3 linked regions of the Pseudovibrio sp. M1P-2-3 genome follow. The protein of the gene in region 2 interacts with the protein of the main gene of each other region in a pairwise test. Links are inferred from orthologs where the notes say so. Each region holds a gene or a part of one and is shown on either strand. Other genes may lie near its edges.

Region 1 (5,673 bases), 3.3 Mb from region 2 along the record:
AATGTGGTTCCGCCTTACGCGGCTTGATCCTTCTCGGCATACGCGTTGATGACGCGAGCTGTCTGCTCGGCCGGCGCGCTTGCAATCCGGGCGATGCGTGTCGCTGGGGTCTGCAGCATAGCAACAAGCTTGCCACGCAGTTCGTCCAGAGACGGCATTGTTGCCAGTGAGTTAACACCTGCAACATCCAGATTGGTCGGACCAAGAGCACCACCGAGGATAACGAACTGTTCGTTAGCCTTAGCAAAGTTTGCAGCAACTTTCGGGGCAGCAACCGGATCGTCAGAGTAGACGATTACAGTTGGGCCTGAGAAAAGATCACTGATGTGCTCTAGATCTGTGCCTTGAAGGGCAAGCTTTACCAGGCGGTTTTTTGCAACTTTAACAGTACCACCAGCAGCACGAGCCTCTGAACGAAGCTGAGTCATCTGGGACACTGAAAGACCTGCATAGTGCGCAACGACTGCAACGCCAGCGCCAGACAGCACTTCGTTGAAGGACGCTACGAACTTTTGCTTATCCGCTCTTTCCACTTGCCTTCTCCATTTGGCGACAAGTAAAACTCATCGCCGGTTTGCCTTTGCCGCAAGAAAACTGATAGTTTTCAAACGACGCTCAGGGTTCCTGTCCCCTCGCTAGCCGTTTGGCGCAGCAAGGCAGTACGGTTCGAACCAAAGAACTGAAAAATTTCAGTCAAATGATTCTACTCCATCTATGCAGGCCTTAAAAAGCTTAAGTCGCAAACGACACCTGCAGTCTCGGACAAGGAATTGGCAAATCATTAAGATTTGCCACAAATTCCTCTCTTACGCGAAGAGAGGAATAATTTCAAACTTTTATATTCACTCAGCAACAGAAGCGAGATCAATTTTAATTCCAGGTCCCATTGTAGAGGACACTGAAATACGCTTCAGGTAAGAACCCTTAGCGCCTGATGGCTTCGCCTTTACCACTGCGTCCACGAGGGACTTAACGTTTTCAGCAAGCTTACCTTCTTCGAAGGAAACTTTACCAACGCCTGCATGAATGATACCTGCTTTTTCCACACGGAACTGAACAGAACCACCTTTTGCGTCTTTAACAGCCTTAGTCACATCAGGAGTAACTGTGCCAACCTTTGGGTTAGGCATCATACCGCGTGGACCAAGAACCTTACCAAGACGACCAACCAGTGGCATCATGTCAGGAGTAGCAATTACGGTGTCGAAGTTAATCTCGCCGCCTTGCACTTCTTTAACAAGTTCTTCTGCACCAACAATGTCAGCGCCAGCTGCTTTTGCTTCATCAGCCTTTGCATCACGAGCAAATACAGCTACGCGAACTGTTTTACCTGTGCCGTTTGGAAGAACGCACGCTCCGCGAACCATCTGGTCTGCATGACGAGGATCAACACCCAGATTAATAGCAAGCTCAACAGTTTGATCGAACTTAACCGCGCCATTATTCTTTAGGAGAGAGATTGCCTCATCCAGAGAGTAAAGCTTATTGCGATCAACACCCTCACGAGCAGCTTTAATACGCTTACCAACTTTAGCCATTGATCTTACTCCGTAACTTCCACGCCCATTGAGCGGGCAGAACCTTCGATCATCAGCATTGCAGCTTCGACGTCGTTAGCATTAAGGTCTTTCAGCTTTGCTTCCGCGATTTCGCGAACCTGCGCCTTCGTGATGGAAGCAACAGTACCGCGGCCTGGAGTTTGAGAGCCAGACTTAATCTTAGCAGCTTTCTTAATGAAGAAAGACGCAGGAGCAGTCTTAATTTCAAAAGTGAAAGACTTGTCAGAATAGTAAGTAATGGTGGTCGGGCAAGGTGCACCCTTCTCAACATCCTGAGTCTTAGCATTAAATGCCTTACAGAACTCCATGATGTTCAGACCGCGCTGACCCAGCGCAGGACCGATTGGTGGGGACGGTGTAGCTGAACCGGCCGGCACCTGAAGCTTTAGATAACCTTCAATTTTCTTCGCCATAAATCCTCTCCAAAAGGAATATTTCCCTTCACTTTCTATAGAAGCAGAAGGGATACAAGAGGGCGGGCGGTCTGGTTTTACACACCGGCGAAGTGCACATCACCTGCCGCCCCTTTAAATGGATCAGCCAACTTTGTCGACTTGCCCATATTCGAGCTCGACCGGTGTTTCCCGGCCAAAAATAGAAACTGTAACCTTCAGGCGCGCTCTTTCCTCATCGACCTCTTCAACAAGACCTGAGAAAGAAGCAAACGGACCGTCAGAAACGCGAACTTGTTCACCAACCTCAAAACTCACTGAAGGCTTCGGAGCTTCAACGCCTTCCTGCACCTGATTAAGAATACGCTGCGCTTCCGCCTCGGAAATAGGCATGGGCTTTTTATCATTTCCCAAGAATCCAGAGACCTTAGGCGTATCGTTAATCAAATGATAGGCATCATTCGTCATCTCCATCTTAACAAGAACATATCCTGGAAAGAATTTCCGCTCGGCATCCACCTTGCGACCACGACGAACTTCAACAAACTTCTCAGTTGGAACCAGAACCTCTTCAAAAAGATCCTCAAGCCCCTGCTGCCTAGCCTTTTCTTTAATGGCTTCGCAGACTTTTTTCTCAAAGTTTGAATAGGCGTGAACGATATACCAACGTTTTGCCATACTAAATTTCCGCTCCTACTCCAGCCAAATGCTAGCGACTAAAAGCCCAACACCCAGGTAATCGCCATACTCATCAACTGATCAGCAGCAAGGAAAAACAAAGCCGCAAGAGCCACCATAATAAACACCATAACCGTAGTTACGATTGTCTCACGACGGGTTGGCCACGTAACTTTAGACGTTTCCGTGCGAACCTGTTGAATAAATGTAAATGGATTGGTTTTTGCCATCCGACTCCGGCCCATCTCACGACACTAAGGCGCGTGAAACATTTCACGCACCCTCGCTCGAAAAACTCTATCTATGATACATCAGCCATCAAATCAAGCCTAAAATGGCAGGGGCAGCAGGGTTCGAACCCGCGACCTACGGTTTTGGAGACCGTCGCTCTACCAACTGAGCTATACCCCTATATTTACACCGAACTTTCAGCGCCTACAAAGACAAGTACCGATGCTGACATCCAGAGTGCGCCAATTAAATTCAACACACCCTGCAAACTTTATTATATCACTACTCGATGATTTCAGCTACAACGCCGGCACCAACGGTACGACCACCTTCGCGAATAGCGAAGCGCAGACCGTCTTCCATAGCGATAGGCACGATCAGTTCAACTGAAACTGAGATGTTATCGCCAGGCATTACCATTTCCGTGCCTTCTGGCAGAGAAACAACACCAGTCACATCAGTTGTACGGAAGTAGAACTGTGGACGGTAGTTGGTGAAGAATGGTGTATGACGACCACCCTCTTCCTTGGTGAGGATGTATGCCTCTGCCTTGAACTTTGTGTGCGGAGTAACGGAACCCGGCTTACAAAGAACCTGACCACGCTCAACTTCTTCACGAGCTACGCCGCGAATAAGTGCGCCGATGTTGTCGCCTGCTTCACCGCGATCAAGCAGCTTGCGGAACATTTCAACACCAGTAACAGTGGTCTTAGTCGTATCTTTGATACCAACGATTTCGACTTCTTCACCAACGTTGATGATACCGCGCTCTACACGACCGGTTACAACAGTACCACGGCCAGAGATAGAGAACACATCTTCGATTGGCATCAGGAATGGCAGGTCGCGAGGACGTTCCGGAGTAGGAATGTAATCATCAACAGCAGCCATCAGCTCAACGATCTTGTCTTTGCCGATCGCGTCATCGCGGTCTTCAAGAGCAGCAAGAGCTGAACCTGCAATGATAGGAATATCATCGCCTGGGAATTCGTAGGAAGACAGAAGTTCACGAACTTCCATTTCTACGAGTTCAAGAAGCTCTTCATCATCAACCTGGTCAACTTTGTTCATGAAGACAACCAGAGCAGGAACACCAACCTGACGTGCGAGTAGAATGTGCTCACGTGTCTGAGGCATTGGGCCATCTGCAGCGTTAACAACGAGGATCGCGCCATCCATCTGAGCCGCACCAGTGATCATGTTTTTCACATAATCGGCGTGGCCTGGACAGTCAACGTGTGCGTAGTGACGAGCTTCGGTTTCATATTCAACGTGTGCTGTTGAAATGGTGATACCGCGAGCACGCTCTTCAGGAGCGCCATCGATTTCGTCGTAAGCCTTAAAATCACCGAAAGATTTAGTGATTGCTGCAGTCAAAGTTGTCTTACCATGATCAACGTGACCAATAGTACCAATATTGACGTGCGGCTTAGTACGCTCAAATTTTTCCTTCGCCATGGGCGTAGCTCTCTATATAAATAAGCATTTACTAATAAGGTTACGAGAAAGAAGCCTCTACCAAAGAGATTTTTCAATCCGTAATCTGTTTAGGAAAGATCTGAAACACAAAAGAAGTTAATGGAGCGGGTGAAGGGAATCGAACCCTCGTATTCAGCTTGGAAGGCTGCTGCTCTACCATTGAGCTACACCCGCACACCATAATGTTAGTGGTGGAGGAGGTTGGATTCGAACCAACGTAGGCATAGCCAGCGGATTTACAGTCCGCCCCCTTTAGCCACTCGGGCACTCCTCCGTGCACCAACTCTTCATAAATCACTCTGTGATTTACTGCATTTCAGAAATTAAGCGCCAACCCGAAGGTCGTTGCCTCGTTCCTGTGGCGCGGTTTATGCCGCTCCTAGACGCAACTGTCAACGCACTTTTTTAAAAACAATGTGCAAAATCAACAATCATTATGTTTTTCTCGCTCCTACCTGTGAAAAACCATGAATTTTGTAGGGGTTATCCAACGTCAGCGCCAAAATATTCCCCCCTGCCCCGCACTATACGGATTATCAGTAACCATTATCTCATGATCCGCGGATTAATAGATAGAGTACGATCAACTTCCTTGCGAACGTGAACACATATGATATTGCCTGCATCATGAGCTATCAAAAAAAGACACAAGGTCCAAAAGGACAAAAAGAACCACGCCGGAGCGGTAACAACGCCCGCCATGCGACTAATACAAAGCGCTACATAAGTAAGGACAAGGAAGAGGGACCATTTCATATTTATGGCCTTCATACAATTGAAGCTGCCTTCAACAACCCACAACGAAAGAGGCACAAGCTCTTTGCAAGCCCAAATGCACTGCAAAGACTTCAAGAGCGCAACATCAAGATTGATGTACCCGTTGAGACTCTGCCTCCCAGACAAATTGATAAGCTGGTACCAAAAGATGCAGTTCATCAGGGAGCTGTCTTACTTGTGGACCCTCTGCCGGATCTGGGCGCAGAAGAGTTGGGTTCAGGCCGTCTGGTTTTGGCGCTTGATCAAGTTACAGACCCTCATAATGTGGGTGCCATTTTACGCTCTGCTGTCGCGCTCTCCGCAGATGCGGTCGTAACGACGCGCAGGCACGCCCCAGAAGAGGGTCCCGTTCTTGCAAAAACAGCCAGCGGCGCACTGGATATGATCAATCATGTTCGCGTTACAAACTTGGCGCGCTTTGTGGATGAAATGCAAAAGGAGGGGTACCAAGCCATAGCACTGGATAGTGAAGGACCGGCCTCGCTTGAAGAAACAGAGTTCAGTGACAAGACGCTTCTTATTCTTGGATCAGAGGGCAAAGGAGTACGGCATGGCAT
Region 2 (5,637 bases):
AGCTTGAGCGCCCTCCAATTTGGATGATGCGTCAGGCAGGAAGATATTTACCCGAGTACCGAGCTGAACGCGCAAAGGCTCCAAACTTTCTCGATTTCTGTTACAATCCAGATCTCACCACAGAAGTCACTCTTCAGCCGATCCGCCGTTATGGCTTTGATGCAGCCATTCTCTTTTCTGATATCTTCGTTGTCCCCGATGCACTTGGGTATCCTGTATGGTTTGAAGAGGGCAGAGGGCCTGTATTGGAACCACTCAGCTCTGAGCTCGTTGCAAAACTTGATCAGGCAAGGACAATGGTGCATTTGGCACCTGTTATCGAAACAGTGGAACGCCTGCGTGCACAGTTGCCTAATGAAACCACCCTTCTAGGCTTCTGCGGAGCTCCATGGACGGTTGCCTGCTATTCTGTAGCCGGACACACCACTCAAGATCAAACAGCGGCTAGAATCGGCTCCTATCAAGATCCTGAGCTTCTTGCAGCTTTCATCGACAACCTTGTCGAAGCTTCAATCACTTATTTGATCGCTCAATTGAAAGGCGGAGCCGACGCTCTCCAGATATTTGACACTTGGGCAGGTGTTCTCGATGACACCGGTTTCAAGCGCTGGTGCATTGAACCCACAAAAAAGATCGTAGAGGGCGTTAAAGCGGTCTACCCTGATGCCAAGATCATCGGCTTCCCAAAAGCCTCTGCAGCACGCTTAGAAAGCTATGTTCGGGAAACTAAAGTAGATGCAATTGGTCTGGATTGGACAGTACCCGCTGAAGTTGCCCAGAAAATCCAGAAGCTGGTTCCAGTTCAGGGTAATCTGGACCCAATGAGGCTTGTTGCCGGCGGTAAAGCTCTTGATGAGGGTATTGATTACACAATCGAGACACTGAAGTCCGGGCCACATATCTTTAACTTGGGTCACGGCGTCACACCGCAGACATCTCCGGATCATGTTATGCAGATGGTTAAGCGCGTTAAGGGGCTTTAACAGCAAAGGTAGGGGCAGAAAATGTGGGATGCATATAGCTGGGCAAAGTCCCTGCATATAATTTCAGTAATATCCTGGATGGCTGGAATCTTCTATCTACCCCGGCTTTTCGTATATCATTCCGGAGCCGAAACAGGCTCCCAGATGAGTGAAACCTTCAAGGTTATGGAGCGCCGCCTTCTGAAAGCGATTATGAATCCGGCGATGATGGCCAGCTGGATCTTCGGCTTGTGGACTGTGTATATCCTTGATGCCTATCATGACCTCTGGTTTATACTAAAGGTCTCTCTTGTTATCTGTATGACTGCCTATCACATGGTTTTAAGTGGACATGTGAAACGGTTTGCTGTTGATCAGAATAAAAAGAGTGAGAGATACTTCCGGATTATCAATGAAATTCCTACTCTTTTAATGATTGCCATTGTCTTTATTGTAATCTTCAAGCCCTAATTCTTGTGGCAGAGCTATAAAAATTGAGAAATCTGAGATTTCAGTGTGTTTTGCTACTTGCTGAACTCATCAGATTTCGTTATGTTTATGGCAATCCCACTTCAGCTGGATATATGTGAGCTTATATAACGAAGTCGTAAACGTAGAAGCCTGTCTGAAGTCCTTAATCCCTCCTCCAATTTAATCGATAGTTCTAGCATACAAAATTCAGCATAGAACCAGTAGAAAAGACGACCCCTATTCATGCGGGAAATGAAACTTAAAGACCTTAAATTAAAAACTCCTACAGAACTCCTCACTGTTGCAGAGGAGCATGATGTAGAAAACGCAAGCACAATGCGCAAACAAGAGTTGATGTTTGCAATTTTGAAAAGGCTTGCTGAACAAGATATTGAAATTATCGGTGAAGGCGTTGTTGAAGTCCTTCAAGATGGTTTTGGCTTCTTGCGCTCTCCAGATGCGAACTACCTGCCTGGGCCAGATGATATTTATGTCTCGCCATCGCAGATCCGCCGTTTCTCTTTGAGAACAGGCGACACTGTTGAAGGGCAGATTAGAAGTCCAAAAGAAGGGGAGCGTTACTTCGCACTTCTCAAGGTTAACAAGATTAACTTTGAAGATCCCGAAAAAGCCCGTCACAAAGTTCACTTCGATAACTTGACGCCGCTCTATCCAGATGAACGTTTTAACCTGGAAGTTGAAAGTCCTGCCTCCAAGGACCTATCTCCAAGAATTATCGATCTGGTTGCACCGTTGGGTAAAGGTCAGCGCGCTCTGATTACAGCGCCTCCAAGAACCGGTAAGACTGTTTTCCTTCAAAATATTGCCAAATCCATTACAACCAACCACCCGGAATGCTATCTCATCGTTCTCTTGATCGATGAACGTCCTGAAGAAGTGACGGACATGCAGCGCACGGTGAATGGTGAAGTTGTTTCTTCTACATTTGACGAACCTGCATCACGCCACGTTCAAGTTGCAGAAATGGTCATTGAAAAAGCCAAGAGGCTGGTTGAGCATGGACGCGATGTTGTAATCCTTCTGGATTCCATTACCCGTCTGGGCCGCGCGTATAACACCGTTGTGCCGTCCTCCGGTAAGGTGCTGACAGGTGGTGTGGATGCGAACGCGCTGCAACGTCCTAAACGCTTCTTTGGTGCTGCTCGTAACATTGAAGAGGGTGGCTCTTTAACAATCATCGCAACGGCTCTTATTGATACAGGTAGCCGTATGGATGAGGTTATCTTTGAAGAGTTCAAGGGAACCGGTAACTCTGAAATCATCCTTGACCGTAAGATCTCCGACAAGCGTATCTTCCCAGCTGTTGATATTCAACGCTCCGGTACACGTAAGGAAGAGTTGCTGGTATCCAAGGATAAGCTCAAGAAAACCTTTGTGCTGCGCCGTATTCTCAACCCAATGGGAACTGTCGATGCCGCCGAGTTCCTGCTGGATAAACTCCGGCAGACAAAATCCAATGAAGACTTCTTCGATTCAATGAATACCTAATTGAAGAATTAAAATTGTTGTATTGTCCACCGCACTCCAACTAACTGGAGTGCGGTTTTTATTTGGAATTTCCTATGAAGATACTTGATACACCTACGATAGAAACCGAACGCCTCATTCTTCGTAAATGGGAGAAGCGGGATCTGGAGGGGCTGATTGAACTTTGCTCTGACACGAAGGTTATGGAGTTTTTTCCATCAACCCTGTCTGAGCAAGAGGCAGCGGCCTTTCTTGAACGGTGCCTTGTGAGGCAAGAGGAATTTGGCTCTTGTTTTCCGGTGGTAGAAGATAAAACTTCCGGGGAGTTTCTTGGGTTTACCGGCCTTACTATACCTGCATATCAAGATAAGCTTGAGTTTGGACCTTGTGTGGAAATCGGTTGGCGCTTGTTACCAGGTTGCTGGGGCAGGGGCGTTGCATTGGAAGCGGCAACTGCATGGCTGGACTATGGTTTCAAGCAATGTGGCTTGCATGAAATAATTGCGTTTACGACAAAAGAAAATGTTAAGTCCAGACGAGTTATGGAAAAACTGCGCATGACATACAACAGTGCGGATGATTTTAATCACCCGAGCCTGTCTCCAGATCATCCGCTCGCCATGCATGTTCTTTACCGGATGAGAGCCAGTGACTGGTCTGCCATGAAGGCCTAGAGTACATTGCATTCACGCGTTGTACTCTAAAGCAATGAGGCGCAACGCTGAATCGATTGGGGATTCCCAATCAGGTTGATTTGTGATTCACTCCTTTTAGGGAGGAGATCACATGGGCCGGCCACTTTCACTTGATTTACGCCTTCGCTTTAAAAGGCTCATTTTATCCGGGATGAGCGGGCGTGAAGCAGCACGCCGCCTGCTGATCTCTCCAGCATCAGGATCTCGCTTGGCCCGTAAAGTTCGGGAGGGGCAGAGTTTAATCCCGGTCAGGACAGGGCGCCCAAAGGGAGGCGGAAAATTGGAGCCCTACCTCTCCTTCTTGCGCGAGCTGGTCAATCAAGACGGAGATATCACGTTGATGGAGTTATGTGATGCACTTTTCATGGCTGAGGGAGTGAGGGTTCACCATACTTCCGTCTCCAAGGCTTTGCGCCGTCTTGGCTACACCTATAAAAAAAATCGTTGGTGGCAACCGAGCGTGGCAAACTCCATGTACAAAATGCCAGAGATGAATGGCGCCACACCCGTCAGCCTATAATGCGTGATCTGCCTGAGAGACTGGTGTTTCTCGATGAAACCAGTGTTAAAACGAATTTAACCCGGCTGCGAGGCCGAGCCTTTAAAGGGGAACGAGCCCTTGACACAGCGCCGTTTGGACGCTGGCAGAACCAGACCTTTATCGCCGGTTTGACCCACGAGGGACTCATTGCGCCCTGGGTTCTGGACGGGGCCATGAATGGCAAGGCATTCACCACTTATATCACGACACAACTGGCTCCATGCTTGCACCCTAAAACGGTGGTCATTCTGGATAACCTGTCCACACACAAAGTTCCAGAAGCCGCAAGGGCCCTCAGACAAAGCGGGTGTTGGTTCCTTTTTCTGCCGCCCTATTCTCCTGATCTCAATCCTATCGAAATGGCGTTTTCCAAGCTCAAAGCACACCTACGCAGAATGAAAGCCAGAACCTTTGAGACCTTGATAAAGGCTCTGGGTGACATATGCGATCTGTTCACACCCCAAGAGTGTTGGAATTACTTCAAGGCAGCTGGATATGTTTCAGTATAAAGGCTCAAGACTATAGCTTATATATTTAGAGCAAATTCTACATTTGTGATTACACGTTGTTCTAGATCTTAAAGTGCAAGTCCTGAAGTCGAGTGATTGGCTGGGAACAGCCACGCTCTGAGCAAAGGTAGAGAGCTTCTTTTTCTTGCAATTCCTCATCCATGGGCAGGTAAGTAGTATTGCCTATATCAAGAAGAATTACGGGGTCGGCCTTTGAGAGGATCTCTTTCTTCAGAGCGCTATTCTCCTTGGGCATCAGGGCTCTTATAAAGCGCGACCTTGTATCCAGTGCGTTTAGCATGGCAGCTGTACCGTAGACATTCTTTACAATCTGTTTTGAAAAACTCTGGAATATCTTGTCTGCAATGGATTTACTGTGATCATCTCCTGTCAGAATCCAGTGTTCGGTGAAGGCAAGCGCTGCACTGCTGTTATAGTTTGGAACGGCTTCATCAAGGCAATGAAGTGGGCGTACTATGAGATTATCCGCATTGTGAGAGCTAAGATAAAATCCACCTGTCTCCGATTGGAATTCAGCAGTTAGCCTGTCCAGAAAACCTGATGCGTCCTTATAGAAGTTGCTCTTTGCCAGTTGGTTTTTTTCAGTTCGGCCAAGGGCAAGGGCTGCGCGCGCCATGGCTGCATAGTCTACCGCGAAATCGCATTTTGACCCAGTGCCCTCTCGCCAGGAATGACTTAAGCGCAGATCGCTTTGTGCGATTGTGTTCTTGATAAAGCGATAGCATTGCTCTGCAAGTTCTCGGAAACGAGTATGCTCTGTCACTTCACTGGCGCTGACCAGAGCAATAATCATGTAGCCATTCCAGTCCACCAGAACCTTGTTATCTTTTGCAGGTGGAGTTCTTGTTCTCTCTCTATGCTCCCGCAGCAACCGATGACATACGCCAAGTCTTTGCTCCTCTTCAGGGAAGCTGGCTTGTTTCAATGTAAGACTTTCCTGCGAAGGAGCT
Region 3 (5,785 bases), 1.9 Mb from region 2 along the record:
TGTATCTGTTATTGACTCCTCACCACAGCTCGTAAATGTCATTCGTGATACACTGGATGTCCGTGGATTTGTCGGGCATGGTGCGCACCCTGACGTGCTGGCTCAAGCTGGCGCGGATCAGGCGGATATGATCATTGCTGTCACTCTTTATGATGAAGTTAATATGGTGGCCTGTCAGGTTGCCCATTCACTCTTCAATGTTCCAACTAAAGTTGCGCGGGTAAGAGCTCAAAGTTACCTCATCTCGGATAATCGTAATTTGTTCTCTCGGGATAACATGCCTATTGATGTTATTATTTCTCCTGAGATTGAGGTAGGGGACATGGTGTTACGGCGTCTTTTGCTGCCTGGAGCCATGGAAACAGTCCGTTTTGGAGACGATAATATTATTGTTGTTGGCATCGACTGTAGAGCAGATTGTCCCGTTCTCAACACCCCCTTGCGTCAGTTAACGGGTCTGTTTCCTGATTTGAACTCGGTAGTGGTTGGAATTGCCCGTCAGGGAAAAATATTTGTTCCTCGAAGCGGTGATATGATTCGAGAAGGAGACTTGGCCTACGTCTGCTGCAAGAAGGATCAAGTTCGCAGAACGCTGAGTATTTTTGGGCATGAAGAGCCTGAAGCCAAGCGGGTACTTATTGCTGGTGGAGGGAATATCGGCTCGTATGTTGCTCGGCATCTGGAAAGTCGGCAAATCAGGACCAAGGTCAAGATTATTGAACAATCCAGAGAAAGGGCTGTTCGCATTGCTGATGAAATGAGGCGCACCGTTGTATTGCATGGCAGTGCTCTTGATCAGGTTGTATTACAAGAGGCGGATGTTCAAGATTGTGATATCGCAGTCGCGCTTACAAATGTTGATGAAGTCAACGTCCTATCCTGTGTGATGGCAAAGAAAATGGGATGCGAAAGGAATTTGGCTTTGCTGAACAACTCCAGCTACCCTGCATTTGCAAATGCTTTGGGGATTGATACATTTGTGAACCCTCGTCAAGTCACAATTTCCAAAATACTGCAACATGTGAGGCGTGGACGTATTCGTTCCGTTCATGCACTTCAAAACGGTGCGGCGGAGGTGATTGAAGCCGAAGCCTTGGAGACCTCCCCTCTAGTTGGTCGGCCTTTACGTGAAATTGACCTATCTGAAGGCATTAGAATTGGGGCAATTTATCGGAGGGGCGAGGTGATCAGTCCGACTGGCGATGATCGTGTAATGGCCAATGACCGAGTGGTAATTTTTGCAGTAGCAGATAAAGTTCGCCAAGTTGAGCAAATGTTCCGCGTATCACTGGAGTTCTTCTAGTATTTTCTATGACAATCAAGCACTCAGGAGAAGTGTATGTCTCGTGTTGCCTATGTTAATGGACGCTATCTTCCCCACGCGACTGCAGCCGTGCATATTGAAGATCGCGGCTACCAGTTTGCCGACGGTGTCTATGAAGTCTGTGAGGTTTTGCAGGGCCACTTGGTAGATCTGACGGCACACCTAAACCGACTTGACCGCTCTTTGCGTGAGTTGAACATTCAGTTCTCAATGAGTCGCAATGCCTTGAAGAGGATCTTGGAGGAGGTTCTACGGAAAAATCTGGTTAAAAATGGTATAATTTACCTTCAAGTCACCAGAGGCGTATCTTCAAGGAACCATTTTTTTCCAAGTTCCGAAGTTAAGCCCTCTCTCGTTGTAACAGCGCGTTCTGTTCCTCAGTTGAAGAAGTTAAAAGCTCAGCAAAATGGTATCGCCGTCATAACGACACCGGAGAATCGTTGGGAGAGGGTAGATATTAAGACAATTGGGTTACTCCCCAACGTTTTAGCTAAGCAAAAAGCAAGGGATGCAGGGGCCGGCGAAGCATGGTTTGTGGATAAAGAGGGCTTTATTACAGAGGGCAGTTCAACGAACGCTTGGATAGTAACTAAAGACAACGTGTTGTTAACTCGGCCCGATGATCATGGAATTCTGAAAGGAGTCACAAGGAGTGGTGTTGTGAAACTCGCGGAAATGCTGGGGTTTCAGCTAGAGGAAAGACCGTTCACAGTTTATGAAGCCCAAAATGCTACGGAGGCATTTGTTACTTCTGCTTCCGGGCCGATTGTACCAGTAGTGAAAGTAGATGGAACTTTAGTTGGAGATGGTTCCGTCGGGTTAATTACGCATGAATTAATAAAAACATTTCACGAAAGGTCTGAGTTGACTAAACTAGCAGTTGCCTAAACAATGTATATTCGGTTCGGGCCTTTGTAGGGGCAACAATCTGTGTTTGTTGAAATCGGGCAGGATCGCATCAGATAGGAACATTAAACTGGGCGGATGCCGCGGCCGCGTCCGCTAAAATAGGAAAAAAAGAGTTATGGCTGACCGCGCTCAAAATCTTCAAGATACTTTCTTAAATCATGTTCGGAAGCAAAAAACGCCTCTGACAATTTTCTTAATTAATGGGGTGAAGCTACAGGGCGTCGTCACTTGGTTTGATAATTTCTGTGTACTGTTGCGTCGTGATGGGCATTCACAGCTCGTTTATAAGCACGCAATCTCTACAATTATGCCAAATAGTCCTGTACAATTGTTTGAACCATCAGATGATGAAGGCGAAAAGACAGGAAGCTGATTGAAGCTACAAGATAAGAAGGAAGCCGGTCTCAAACGTCTCGAAAGAGATGCAAATATTGAGGCTGGCGAAGTCGAGGTTACGCGGGGAACCCGTTCTCTCGTTCTAGTCCCAATAATAAACAGCCGTGTACTTGCTCAACCAAAAAGCGGCGCAGAAAGACCCTTTGGTAACCAACGTAGTCCAGAAGCTCGTTTGGAAGAGGCTGTAGGGTTGGCCGCCGCCATTGAGCTTAGCGTAATCGAAACTGGTATTATCCGTCTTTCGAATGTAAAACCCGGAACTCTTATCGGGGCGGGTAAGCTTGAGGAAATTAAAAGTCAAATTCTCCTCAATGAGATTGAGTTGGTTGTCGTTGATCATCCCCTTTCCCCCATTCAGCAGAGAAATCTTGAAAAAGAATGGAATACAAAGGTAATCGATCGCACTGGCTTGATACTGGAAATTTTTGGTGAGCGAGCTCAGACAAAAGAAGGTCGCTTGCAGGTGGAACTTGCCCACCTGACTTGGCAGAAAAGTCGCTTGGTGCGATCATGGACACATCTTGAACGACAAAGGGGTGGCCTTGGCTTTATTGGGGGCCCCGGGGAAACTCAGATCGAAGCTGATAGACGCATTATTCAAGAGCGTATTTCCAGACTTGAACGGGAACTGAGAAAAGTCGAGAGAACACGCGCGCTCCATCGTAAACAACGTAAAAAAGTTCCCCATCCTGTTGTTGCATTTGTCGGATATACAAACGCTGGCAAGTCAACGCTCTTTAATAAGATGACAAAGTCAGAAGTGTTCGCAAAAGATCTGTTATTTGCAACACTTGATCCAACTTTGCGCAGACTAAAGTTACCTCATGGCAGCGAGGTCATTCTTTCCGATACTGTAGGGTTTATATCCGAGTTACCGCATAATCTTGTCGCGGCGTTTCGTGCAACGCTTGAGGAAGTTATAGAAGCGGACATTATACTTCATGTCAGAGATATCGCCCATGAAGATACGCGGGCTCAAGCTGAGGATGTAAATGAAACCTTGGAGCTTCTGGGGCTTAAAGTTTCTGAGAACGACCGCGTTATTGAAGTCTGGAATAAAATAGATCTGCTCGAAGAAGGTTACAGAGATCGACTTCTTGCGGAAACTAAAGAGGAAAGTGGCCCGGTGGCTCTATCAGCCTTAACGGGTGAGGGGATGGGAGCTCTCCTTATGCGTATTGAACACCAGTTGGCTGAGAAACGAGATACAGTTGAGATTATCCTACCTGCAAGTGAGGGCGCCGGACTTGCGTGGCTCTATCAGCACTGTGAAGTTTTGAAGCGTGCTGATGAGGAAGATGGAATGCACCTACATGTGAGAGTACCCGCAGCCCATCAGGAGCGGGTAAGAAATAAGTTCTCACATCACTTTGTTCAAAGTGATGCTTTGAAGTCTGCCAAAGAAGATGGGAATGGAAATTTCTCTCCTATTTAGAGGCGTGCTTTGCCTGTACCCAAAAGGCTTCCATTTCATCCAAGGTGAGGTCGTCCAATGGGCGGCCTTCTTTGTGTGCGCCTTTTTCTATGCACTGGAAACGGTATCTAAACTTCCTGTTTGAACGTTTCAAAGCTTGTTCAGGAGATACTCCCAAGTGGCGCGCCAGATTGGTTACCGCAAATAAGACATCACCGAGTTCGTCTTCAACCCGATCCAGATCGATTTCATCGGAGAATACCTCCTCTGACAGCTCCCTAACTTCTTCATGGACTTTATCCAGTACCGGAGCAGTTGCCCCCCAATCAAAACCCACCAGAGCAGCTCTTTGTTGCAGTTTTTCTGCTTCTACTAAAGCCGGAAAGAGTGAGGGGATGCTATCCAGATGATAGGAGGAGGCTTCTACTGCTCCTTGCGCCATCCGGCGGGTGTTGCGCTCTTCTCGCTCTTTTTGCTTGATTTGATCCCACACACCTTTAGCCATACCAGTGTTTCGCGCTTTTTCATCCCCGTAGACATGGGGGTGGCGACGGATCATTTTGTGACATATGGCCTCCACCACATCGCCAAAATTGAAGTGGCTCACCTCTTCAGCCATTCTAGCATGGTATACAACTTGCAAAAGAAGGTCACCCAACTCTTCCTTTAAATCTTCCATATCACCTTTTTCGATAGCATCAGCGACTTCGTAAGCTTCTTCAATTGTATATGGAGCAATGGATTTAAAGTTCTGTTCAAGGTCCCATGGGCACCCGCTTACTGGCGTGCGGAGGTCCTTCATGATTTCTATAAGCGTCGAAATATCTTTTGATGGTTTCATTGGGTGAATACGGTCTACTGCTGGAGTGTGTACAAGTTGGTGAGGTAGTATCTAACTATAAGCGGAAAGGCAATGAGTTACAGGTTTGAGTTTATGTCTACAAAGTTCTTATTGTGAAGTAGATTATATTGGAAGCGCTATGGCGATAAGTGGAACTCACATACAAAGCTTAATAAACGGAGTTGTGACTAGTTACGAATCCGCGAACTATGAAAAGAGCAAATTGTTACCTGTTTGGTGGAAGGGCAAACGTCCAATTCTTTATTGTTACCTTGGTGAAAGTTGAAAGTTGAAAGTAGGAACTGGATAGTAGGAGGAGCTGCCCCTCCTACTCAATAGACTTCTAAACACCGGCTGGCATATTTTCTTTTTTGCGTTCTACCTTTCGTGGTGCAGTAATTTCCTTCCACTTTGAAAGGGCTTGTCCGACGGGTGCATTGGGTTTTCTTGCAACAAACTCTCCATGCCCGGGTCTTGTTTGGACCGTACTCTCTTCAATTGCCACGTCCCCGCGGGTGAGAGTATAGCGCGGCATTCCCAATATTTCTTTACCTTCAAAGACGTTGTAATCGATACTGGATTGCTGAGAGGATGCTTGAATGGTCTTGCCTCTTTTAGGGTCCCAAACCACGAGATCGGCATCCGAGCCAACAAGAATAGCTCCTTTTTTGGGGTACATATTCAAAATTTTTGCAATATTGGTCGAGGTGAGGGCCACAAACTCGTTCATCGTCAAGCGGCCAGTTGCTACTCCGTAAGTCCAAAGAAGGGGCATTCGATCTTCCAAACCACCTGTTCCATTCGGTATTTTTGTAAAATCACCAAGTCCGAACTTTTTCTGTTTGGAAGTAAAAGCGCAGTGGTCAGTTGCAACAACAGATAGAGAGCCAGCCTGCAAGCC

What was found.
Region 1: the proteins of rho (region 2) and nusG interact in binary tests that used the Escherichia coli proteins (3 or more experiments, as listed by UniProt). The link is inferred for Pseudovibrio sp. M1P-2-3 from one-to-one orthologs.
Region 3: the proteins of rho (region 2) and hfq interact in binary tests that used the Escherichia coli proteins (3 or more experiments, as listed by UniProt). The link is inferred for Pseudovibrio sp. M1P-2-3 from one-to-one orthologs.

Annotation. Positions count from the first base shown.
Region 1 is NZ_JARRCW010000001.1:1,232,156-1,237,828, reverse strand. The notes cover bases 863-3,742. They hold nusG (transcription termination/antitermination protein NusG), read right to left. Parts: upstream 2,630-3,742; coding sequence 2,096-2,629; downstream 863-2,095. Other genes in these bases: tuf (elongation factor Tu), read right to left, coding at 3,143-3,742; secE (preprotein translocase subunit SecE), read right to left, coding at 2,668-2,859; rplK (50S ribosomal protein L11), read right to left, coding at 1,544-1,972; rplA (50S ribosomal protein L1), read right to left, coding at 863-1,538. In the rest of the region: rplJ (50S ribosomal protein L10), read right to left, coding at 15-533; more of rplA, read right to left, coding at 843-862; more of tuf, read right to left, coding at 3,743-4,318; P6574_RS05520 (TrmH family RNA methyltransferase), read left to right, coding at 4,967-5,673. UniProt on the Escherichia coli protein: Part of the processive rRNA transcription and antitermination complex (rrnTAC). The complex forms an RNA-chaperone ring around the RNA exit tunnel of RNA polymerase (RNAP).
Region 2 is NZ_JARRCW010000001.1:4,514,225-4,519,861, reverse strand. The notes cover bases 966-3,809. They hold rho (transcription termination factor Rho), read left to right. Parts: upstream 966-1,676; coding sequence 1,677-2,942; downstream 2,943-3,809. Other genes in these bases: P6574_RS19935 (GNAT family N-acetyltransferase), read left to right, coding at 3,017-3,595; hemJ (protoporphyrinogen oxidase HemJ), read left to right, coding at 1,005-1,433; hemE (uroporphyrinogen decarboxylase), read left to right, coding at 966-983. Outside these bases: more of hemE, read left to right, coding at 1-965; P6574_RS19925 (thioredoxin domain-containing protein), read right to left, coding at 4,728-5,637. UniProt on the Escherichia coli protein: Facilitates transcription termination by a mechanism that involves Rho binding to the nascent RNA, activation of Rho's RNA-dependent ATPase activity, and release of the mRNA from the DNA template.
Region 3 is NZ_JARRCW010000001.1:2,643,043-2,648,827, reverse strand. Bases 986-3,977 are described here. They hold hfq (RNA chaperone Hfq), read left to right. Parts: upstream 986-2,348; coding sequence 2,349-2,606; downstream 2,607-3,977. Other genes in these bases: hflX (GTPase HflX), read left to right, coding at 2,607-3,977; P6574_RS11475 (D-amino-acid transaminase), read left to right, coding at 1,340-2,212; trkA (Trk system potassium transporter TrkA), read left to right, coding at 986-1,303. Outside these bases: more of trkA, read left to right, coding at 1-985; more of hflX, read left to right, coding at 3,978-4,064; mazG (nucleoside triphosphate pyrophosphohydrolase), read right to left, coding at 4,057-4,884; hydA (dihydropyrimidinase), read right to left, coding at 5,228-5,785. UniProt on the Escherichia coli protein: RNA chaperone that binds small regulatory RNA (sRNAs) and mRNAs to facilitate mRNA translational regulation in response to envelope stress, environmental stress and changes in metabolite concentrations.